Regions from separate parts of the Erwinia billingiae Eb661 genome, predicted to be linked through region 2. Evidence: predicted binding sites of a transcription regulator. Region 2 holds the regulator's gene; each other region holds the start of a gene.

Region 1 (3,278 bases), 180 kb from region 2:
GCCGCGTGCGCCGCGCCTTTGATTGCATCGCCGATGCGCGTTGCATCAAACGGCATACTGCAGCCATCACGTTTAATCACCCTCACCACGTATCATCCCTCGCAAAAATCTATATATGGATTTATGCAGGCATGATAAACGCTATATGTAGTGATTTTTGGAGTTTAACTGCCAGTTTGTTGACCTGGCGCAAGTGTTCAGCAAAGTCTTAAGAACGCACGGTTAGCGTCCCGGAAAGGGGCGCGGACCATGCCTGATGCAGGGAGACGTTAGCGGGATGTCAGCCGGTTTATTGCCACTCCGCCAGCAGTAAATCAATCGCCATTAACACACCATAACGCGCCAGTTTCTGCCCGGCAGGCAGGGCAATCAGATGCTGTGACATTGCCGCCAGCGGGCTGGAGGCTGGGGCAAGGGTGACGATCGGCAAACCGTGCTCGCGCGCCTGTAACACCGCCGCTTGCAGCATGATATCGGCTTCATCGGTGGTCAGCACCAGCAGCGCGTGATCGTCGCTTAGCGTGGCGGCCGTCATCCGCATCAGATTACTTTCCTGGCAAAGGGTGGTCATGATGCCCGCTTCCAGCAGACGATGCTGTAGCTCACTGGCAAACGGCGCATCCTGATTGCCCATCGCAAATAGCGTCACGCTGCGGGCTTTTTTAAGACAGGCAGCGGCCTGGCTGAAGGCGTGGGTATCGCTGGTCTGCAGCTGCGTTTGCAGCGCCTGCTCAACGCCTGCAAGCGTCTGCTGCCATGCGGCAGGCAGATTCGTGGCCTCTCTGGCCGGCAGATAGCGTGAATGGCTGGTGCTGGCCTGAGCCAGCTTCATCCTCAACTCACGGATATCTTCACAGCCCACCGATTTGGCAAAGCGCGTGATCGTCGCCGGGCTGACGCCGGAGCGGGTCGCAAGCTGTTCAATCGAGGCGGACGAGGCGAAGTCGACATCTTCCAGCACCGCACGGGCAACCTTCGCTTCCTGCTGGCTCAGCTCGTTCAGGCGGCGGCGGATCTGGAACAGAATATCGCTGAAGTCTTCCCGGCCAATCGAGCGCGCAAACCGCTTGAGCATATCCGGGCCGATGCCGGCCTTAGCGGCGAGCTTCTCCAGCGCGGTGGTGGTCGAAAAATCGATATCCCCGGTGACGGCAGGCGCAACGCTATTCTCGTCGACCTGTTTGCTGTTCAGGGCCCGCAACTGCGCCATAAAATCATTCAAATCTTTGCATCCTACCGAGCGTGCGAAAGCCGTCAGCGTCTCAGCACTTACCCCTGCCTTCGTGGCCAGCTGTTCAATACTGGCCTGAGAAGTAAACGTTAAGTTATCCAGCACAAAGCGCGCGACCCGCGACTGTGGGGCGGGAAAGCGAGCCTGTGCTGTTTGCAACTGCCAGAGAATATCCAGAACCGTTATGCCTTTGACGTTTAACACCAGAGAACTGTTTTACCATCATATGCCAATGAAAAACTTTTTCACAAGGGGGTTTTTAGCGTGAAAGGGAGGGCTTTTCAATTAAGGTGATGATTTTTATCGATTATTAAATATACCCACTCCGATCGCGATCTGTGAAAATCTATCCAGATCACATTCATGAAAATTATTTTCATAAGGCATTTATTCTATCCTGATGATTATTAACGGCTTTCAAAAAACATCAGCAAATCCTATGTCCCGGGGGTATTTACAGAACGATCGGCTTCAGGCTTATATTCTTCCACGCCATCACAGGAGGAAAGCTGATGCGAATCGTATTGTGTTGTGCCGCTGGAATGTCCACCAGCATGCTGGTCACTAAGATGAAAGCCGAAGCGCAAAAGCGCGCGCTGCAGATTGAGATCGAAGCCGTCCCGGTGGCCAGTTTCGAACAGGAACTGGCTGGCGCGGATATCGTTCTGCTCGGCCCGCAGGTTCAGTATGAAGCCGCACGACTTCAGGCGCTGGCTGCTCCACAGGGCAAGCAGGTCGCCGTTATCGATATGCTGGATTACGGCATGATGCGCGGTGACAACGTACTGGATAAAGCTCTGGCGCTGATGGGAGCCTAATCCCTCACTTCCCTTTTTATTTATCGCTGTTACGCGCTGCCTTTGCAGCGTGCGGCTTACTGCACTTTTTTTTCGTCAAAGAGGAATTTTTATGTCACTGGAAAATCTGATCATGGAGTTGCTGGTCAGGGCTGGAAGCGCCCGAAGCCATGCGCTTTGCGCTCTGCAAAATGCCCGAAGCGGGGATTTTATCGCCGCCGATCTCGCGATGGCGGCCGCCAAAGAGTCGGTCAACGAAGCCCACCACATCCAGACCGAACTGATCGGCATGGATGAAGGCTGCGGCAAAGTGCCGGTGACCTTAATCACCGTCCACGCTCAGGATCACCTGATGAATGCGATGCTGATCCAGGATCTGGCGACGGATTTCATCACCCTCTATCGCCGTTTACCGCAGGAGGTCAGTCATGCTTAAGATCGCAGTCGTTGGCGGTGGCAGCAGCTATACGCCCGAATTGATGGAAGGTCTGATCCAGCGCTATCAACAGGTGCCGATCACCGAACTGGCGCTGGTTGATGTGGAAGCCGGGCGCGAGAAGGTGGAAGCGATCGCCGCACTCGCCCGCCGGATGCTCAGGCACAAAGGGCTGGAGCAGGTCAACGTCAGCGTTCACTTCGAGCTGGATGACGCCATCCGGGGTGCCAGCTTTGTGCTGACGCAGCTGCGGGTTGGGCAGTTAGCCGCCCGCGCGGCCGATGAGCGGTTGGGGCTGAAATATGGTTTGCTGGGACAGGAAACCACCGGCGTTGGCGGCTTTGCCAAAGCGCTGCGGACCATTCCGGTCATGCTGAACGTGGCGCGCAAGGTGGAAGAGCTGGCGCCGGACGCCTTTATCATCAACTTCACCAACCCGGCGGGGATTGTTACCGAAGCCGTGTCTCGCTACAGCCGGGCAAAAATCATCGGCCTGTGCAACGTCCCCATTACCATGCACCACATGATTGCCGATATGCTTGCGGTGCCTTATCAGGAACTGTCGCTGCGCTTTGCCGGGCTGAATCATATGGTCTGGGTGCACAAGGTCAGCCGGTTGGGTGAAGACCTGACGGCGAAGGCGATCGACCTGCTGTGTGATGGCAACGCCCTGTCGATGAACAACATCAAGGATTTACCGTGGCCGCCGGCGTTCCTGAAAGCGCTGGGCGCAATTCCCTGTCCTTACCATCGCTACTTTTATCAAACCGCCGCGATGATCGAAGAAGAAGTTGAGGCAGCAAAATCTCGCGGT
Region 2 (3,278 bases):
TCCAGTAAACGCGGCAGCAGGAAGTCTGCGCCGTTAAGCGAGAGCAGCTGCAACGAATACACTGCGGTGACCGTAAAGCCAATCATCGCAAAGCCGTAGAATTTACGGATAAACAGGTAGCTGATAAGGGTAATGGCTAGCATCACCAGCAGCACGATGGATTCGGGTGCCTGCAGGCGCAAGGTCACCGCGGCAATCACCAACCCGGCCAGCGTGCCCAGCGCACGGTGCTGGATGCGGACGCGCGTTGCGCTGTAACCGTTCTGGCTGACAAACATGACCGTCATCAGGATCCAGTAGGGTTTGGGCAGATTAAAGAACAGCGCCAGCGAACTGGCAAAGGTCAGCATCACCGCAAAGCGGGCGGCGGTGCGCAAGGCGGCCGATTTCAGCGACAAATAGCTTTTGATGGCCGGCAGCAGCGGCAGTCGGCGCTGCCGGTCAGCCATCAAATCGCGCTGATAAAGGGGACGCTGGGTACGCAGCACCCGACCAATCCGGCTGAAGTGGTAATAGCAGAAGGTGCCCACCGGGTTATCCGGATTCTGCCGTGAGATCTTCTCCAGCGCCTGAAGCTGCTTATCCATGGTGAAGCGCTCGGGCAGCTTGTGGTAAAGGATATCGTCGGCCAGTTCACGCAGCCTGGCGGCGATGGTCTGCGCGTTCCAGCGGATCACCGCTTCGGCATGGCTTTGCTCCACCAGCTTTTGCACTTCTTCCGGCTGATGCAGGCTGACGGAGATGTGCTCCTGCAAATCTAGCGCGATTTGAAACGCGCGGGTCAGCCGCTTGTGGTGATTGTTGTTGGTGGCTGACAGCATATGCATCTGCTGATAGCAGGTGGTGATCAGGTCGACCGCTTTTTGCTGGCGCGCCAGCAGCGGAGGCAGGGCTTTCTCCGGATCGGTGAGTTTGGTCAGCAGGGTGTATTTCGCTTCGCAGTAACCCGCCAGCTCGCGATAGAGCAGGCTTAAGGTTTCCCGCAGCGGCTGCTCTTTCCACAGCCAGAACCAGACCCAGTTGAACACGCCGTACCAGATGGTGCCGAGCACGTAGAGCATCGGCGGTTCCCACACCGGCATGCGTCCTGCCAGGCTAAGGGTGAAGATTGCGGCTATCAGCGAGCCGGGCAGCAGGCGGCCATGCAGCGGGCTGATTTCACCGGTGACGCCCAGCAGCATCGCCATCGAAAACAGGATCACGGGCAGGGGAACGTGGTGACCGGCAAGATACTGGATCAGGAAACTGCTGAAGGCAAACAGGCTTCCGCCAACGATCAGGCGTTTGAAAAAGCGCTTATGAGGAGTATCAAGGCCAGCGAGGTTGCAACAGGCAGGGACTAAGGAAAACAGCAACCCTTTTTGCAAGTCGCCCAGTAGCCATCCCATCGCTACCGGTAAACAGAGCACCAGCGTCTGGCGCAATGCGTAGTTGATCTCCGGGTGATAAATCAGTCGACGCCACATCACTCCACACCAAATAAAAAGGCGCAACACCAGGTGTTGCGCCGTGGATCAGAGCCGATTAGCGAGTGCCGTAGACAACGATAGTTTTACCGTGTGCCGAGATCAGGTTCTGATCTTCCAGCATCTTCAAAATGCGTCCCACTGTTTCACGAGAACAGCCAACGATTTGCCCAATTTCCTGGCGGGTGATCTTGATCTGCATCCCATCCGGGTGCGTCATGGCGTCCGGTTGTTTTGCCAGGTTCAGCAAGGTCTGCGCGATGCGACCCGTCACATCGAGGAAAGCTAAATTGCCCACTTTCTCAGAAGTGACCTGCAAGCGATTCGCCATCTGTGCAGACAGGCGCATCAGAATGTCAGGGTTAACCTGGATCAGCTGACGGAATTTTTTGTAAGAGATTTCAGCCACTTCACAGGCTGTCTTCGCGCGTACCCACGCGCTACGCTCCTGACCTTCTTCAAACAGGCCAAGCTCGCCAATAAAGTCGCCCTGATTGAGGTAAGACAGGATCATCTCTTTGCCTTCTTCATCCTTGATAAGCACCGCTACTGAACCTTTGACGATATAGTAGAGGGTTTCTGCCTTTTCACCCTGATGAATCAGCGTGCTCTTGGATGGATACTTATGAATATGGCAATGAGACAGGAACCATTCAAGTGTCGGGTCTGTTTGCGGTTTGCCGAGAACCATTCGCTGTTATCCTCTGTTGTAATCGTGCCTAAATACAGGGGCAGAGTTCCCTGCCAGGCGTTGAAATAGTCAAGCGTTTCCCATCAGGAAATTTATTCGGGCCTCTGTTAAAAGCCTGGCTCGTTATGCGATTCGTTTCGTCGTGCCTGTAGAGTACTGACGAAAATATTACAGCTTTGTTTGTAGCACAGCTTTCAACGAGTGTCTTGTGTTGTCTCGCTTCAGCATAGTGCGAAAATTGCCGCATTGCCGTTTTTCTGCCTAAAGCGTAATCTGGCGATAACTGAATGAATTAGAGGAAATTGTTATGCAGGCTCGAGTCAAGTGGGTTGAAGGGTTAACGTTTTTGGGAGAATCCTCATCCGGGCATCAGGTTCTGATGGACGGAAATGCGGGCGATAAAGCCCCGAGCCCGATGGAGATGGTGTTGATGGCCGCGGGCGGATGCAGCGCAATCGACGTGGTTTCCATTCTGCAGAAGGGCCGCCACGACGTAAAGGATTGCGAAGTGAAGCTCAGCTCCGAACGCCGTGAAGAGGCCCCGCGCCTGTTCACCCACATCAATCTGCACTTTATCGTCACCGGCGTGGCCTTAGGCGATAAAGCGGTGTCGCGTGCCGTCGATCTCTCCGCGGAGAAATATTGCTCGGTGGCACTGATGCTGGGCAAGGGCGTGGAAATCACCCACAGCTATGAAGTGATTGAGTTACCGGCGTAAGTCATCCCATCGCCGCCCTAAGCCCCGTGCCCGCGGGGCTTACTCTATTTTCTTACCCTGGATCAGACGCTTCACCAGCGGCCCCATAATCAGCTCCATCGCCAGCCCCATCTTGCCGCCCGGCACCACCAGCGTATTGATGTGCGAGATAAAGGATCCCTGCAGCATCGACAGCAAATACGGGAAGTCGATATCTTCCAGCGCCTGGAAATGGATCACCACAAAGCTTTCATCCAGCGACGGGATACCGCGCGCCGCGAACGGGTTAGAGGTATCCACCGTCGGCACGCGCTGGAAGTTAATGTGCGTGCGGGAGAACTGCGGCGTAATAAAGTTGATGTAATCCTCCATGGATCGCACCACCGAATCCATCACCGCTTCGCGTGAGTGGCCGCGTTCGCTG
Region 3 (3,278 bases), 260 kb from region 2:
CCGACAATGCCGATACGTTTGCCGCTGACCTGGGTGCCGAGCGGTGGCGCGTTGTTCAGCCACTGGCCCTCGCGAACAAAGCGGTCGCCTTGGCACAGTCGGCGGGATGCCGCCAGCAGCAGGCCCATCGCCATATCGGCAACGTCATTGGTTAACACGCCGGAGGTGATGGTCACGGCAATCTTGCGGGCGCGGGTGGTGTTGAGGTCGATGGCATCGGTGCCGACGCCGAACACGGCAATCAGCTTTACCTGCGGTAACTGCTGCAGAACCTCGTTGCGAACGCCGATGTCGCCGCGCGTCACCACCGCCTGAATGCTGTCGCCAGACTGGGCCAGAAAGGCCTGCGGATCCTGCTGCTCGTACAGGCGGTGAACCGTCCAGCCAGAAGCCAGTCGGTCCATCAGGGCATCAGGTACGGGAGCGATTAGCAGGATGGCTTGAGTTGTCATGGGGTTCCCCTTCAAAGGCAGTACGTCGGATACGTACTATTAAAGGGGTTTCTGAGTATTTAATTGCGAGCTGGATCACACTGAATCGTGTTAGAAATCTGTGTTACCGACTACGTGATCGCGAAGGTGCTTATCGGCGGGTTTCCGGCGTCAGATGGTCGATCCCATCGACAGGCGATAGTGCAAATCTACCCGCTCGATGGTGGGAAGGTTGTTGATCTTCTTAATCAAAATCTCAGTGGCGGTTTTACCCATCTCGAAGCGCGGGGTGATGACGCTGGCCAGTTTCGGGGTTGTTACCTGACCGATCTCCAGCCCGTGGAAACCGGCTATCGCCATCTCCTGGGGCACGGCAATCCCGGCCGCCAGGCACTCCTGCAACACGCCTACCGCGAGGTCATCGTTGGTGCAGAGAATGCCGTCCATATCGGGATACATCTGGCGCGCCATGGTCATCATTCCGGCCCCGGTCGACACCGATGAGACCTTTTTTGGCGCGATGCGTCCGGTTGGCAGGCCCGCGTCTTCCACCGCTTTGCAGTAGCCGGCGTAGCGCTGCTCATCGCGGATATCGGACATTGAGCCGAAATAGATGATGCGCTTTTTGCCGCTGCCAATCAGCATGCTGGCCATATCAAACCCGGCCTGGAAGTTATTGAATCCGACGTTGACGCGGCCTTCGGTGGTGGTCAGCCCCATCACTTCCGCCACCGGAATGCCCGCCGCTTTCAGATACTTCTCGGCGCGCACGGTGTGGACCGATTCGGTCAGTAAGATTGCCTTAACATTGAAGGCCAGCACGGTGGCGATCTGCTCCTCCTCGCGCTGGCTGTCGTAGTCGTAATTCACCACCAGCGTCTGATAGCCCTGGGCGGTGGTCACCGACTCCACGCCGGCCAGCAGGTCGGAGAAAATCTGGTTATTAAAGGAGGGGATCAGCACGCCGATGCGGGGAAGGGCGTTGCTGGCGATGGCGTGATTATCCGGGTCCGGCTGGTAGCCCACCTCGGCAATCACGCTGGCAATCCGCTCGGCGGTGTCAGGTTTAACTTTTTCCGGCGTGCGGAGATAGCGGCTGACCGTCATTTTTGTTACACCCGCCAGAGTGGCAATATCATGTAACGTGATCCGTTGCATTTTCATCGTTGTTATCAGCCGACAGCCCTTGAATGCCTGCATTATGCCTGCTGCGACCCTTAAAGGAAATTGGATTAAAGTGCGGTTAATCCTGGTCTTGCGGCACGCGTTACGGTGAAAAGCCCGTCGCGATCACAGCAACGGTATCCTGGTTTCGTAACAGCGCTATAGGTGATCTGCATCACAGTTTAAAAGGGCTAAAAGCCGTGTGATAAGGCCCATACAGACTCACCTCGCGCGAGCCACTCACTGCCTGATGCAATGGAGCAGGAACAGATGAATCTATTCAGCTTAGAGAACAAACGAATTTTAGTGACCGGCGCAGCGCAGGGCATCGGTTTTATTATGGCGCGCGGCCTGGCGCAGCACGGTGCGGAAATCATCATTAACGGCACCTCAGAAGAGCGCGCAGAGAATGCGGCGATGAAGCTGCGCGACGAAGGCTTTACCGCGCACACCGCGGTCTTCAACGTCGCGGACCCGCAAGGGGTTGAAGCCGGGATTGAAAAGATTGAGTCCACCATCGGGCCAATCGACGTGCTGTTTAATAATGCCGGCATCCAGCGCCGTCACCCGTTCACCGAGTTCCCGCTGGATGAGTGGAATGACATTATTGCCACCAACCAGACCGGGGTGTTCCTGGTCTCCCAGACCGTGGCGAAGCGCATGATTACCCGCAACGCGGGCAAAATCGTCAACATCTGTTCGATGCAGAGCGAACTGGGCCGCGACACCATCACTCCCTATGCCGCAGCGAAAGGCGCGGTGAAAATGCTGACGCGCGGCATGTGCGTGGAGCTGGCCCGCTACAACATCCAGGTCAACGGCATTGCGCCGGGCTATTTCGAGACGCCGATGACCAAAGCGCTGGTGGACAATCAGGAGTTTACCGACTGGCTGTGCAAGCGCACGCCGGCTGCCCGTTGGGGCAATCCCGAAGAACTGGTGGGCGCGGCGGTATTCCTGTCTTCAAAGGCGTCTGACTTTGTGAATGGGCATCTGCTGTTTGTTGATGGCGGCATGCTGGCAGCGGTCTAACCCGGAGGAACCGAAATGGCAGGTCAATGCATTATTGTGATGGGCGTGTCCGGCACCGGGAAATCCTCGGTGGGGACGGCGCTGGCAAATGCCTTACAGGCGAAATTTATCGACGGGGACGATCTGCATCCCCGGCAGAACATCACCAAGATGGCGTCCGGCCAGGCGCTGAACGACGACGATCGTTTACCGTGGTTAGGCCGGCTTTCAGACGTAATTTTCAGCCTTGAGCAGAAGAATGAGTCCGGTGTACTGGTCTGTTCAGCGCTGAAAAAAAGCTACCGCGACCGGCTGCGTGAAGGCAATCAGAACGTGCATTTTATCTGGCTGAACGGCGACTACGACTGCGTGCTGGACCGCATGAAGCGGCGCAAAGGGCACTTTATGCCGGAGGCGCTGCTTAAAAGTCAGTTTGCCGCGCTGGAAGCACCCGGTGCAGAGGAGCGCGATGTTATCCCCGTGGATATCTCGCCTGCGCTGAGCACCATTGTGACCCGCTGCGTCAGCCTGTTGCAGCCCACTCCTGCGGCGCCCGCCGTGGCATCCTTACAACCGGAGACCGAACAACGTTATGATCATTGATACCCTCGAACAGGCAGCAAAAAATCCGCTTTATCCAGCGGTGATCCGCAACACCCTGCAGACTATCCA

The links. The regulator CRP, encoded in region 2, controls carbon source genes, mostly activating them, when cyclic AMP is high. The targets are predictions, from matches to a motif close to ATGTGANNNNNNTCACAT.
Region 1: the regulator CRP is predicted to act here: its motif matches at 1,575-1,592, upstream of EBC_RS21615 (PTS sugar transporter subunit IIB).
Region 3: the regulator CRP is predicted to act here: its motif matches at 1,759-1,776, upstream of idnO (gluconate 5-dehydrogenase).

The regions. Positions count from the first base shown of each region.
Region 1 is NC_014306.1:4,448,431-4,451,708, reverse strand. It holds gene nrdD (anaerobic ribonucleoside-triphosphate reductase) at 1-89, opposite strand, end outside; gene EBC_RS21620 (MurR/RpiR family transcriptional regulator) at 290-1,435, opposite strand; gene EBC_RS21615 (PTS sugar transporter subunit IIB) at 1,741-2,049, shown strand; gene EBC_RS21610 (PTS lactose/cellobiose transporter subunit IIA) at 2,141-2,464, shown strand; gene EBC_RS21605 (6-phospho-beta-glucosidase) at 2,457-3,278, shown strand, end outside.
Region 2 is NC_014306.1:4,624,401-4,627,678, reverse strand. It holds gene EBC_RS22565 (YccS/YhfK family putative transporter) at 1-1,466, opposite strand, end outside; gene crp (cAMP-activated global transcriptional regulator CRP) at 1,525-2,157, opposite strand; gene EBC_RS22555 (OsmC family protein) at 2,465-2,875, shown strand; gene EBC_RS22550 (phosphoribulokinase) at 2,915-3,278, opposite strand, start outside.
Region 3 is NC_014306.1:4,367,097-4,370,374, reverse strand. It holds gene EBC_RS21310 (2-hydroxyacid dehydrogenase) at 1-452, opposite strand, end outside; gene EBC_RS21305 (LacI family DNA-binding transcriptional regulator) at 603-1,595, opposite strand; gene idnO (gluconate 5-dehydrogenase) at 1,866-2,627, shown strand; gene EBC_RS21295 (gluconokinase) at 2,643-3,209, shown strand; gene EBC_RS21290 (YhcH/YjgK/YiaL family protein) at 3,199-3,278, shown strand, end outside.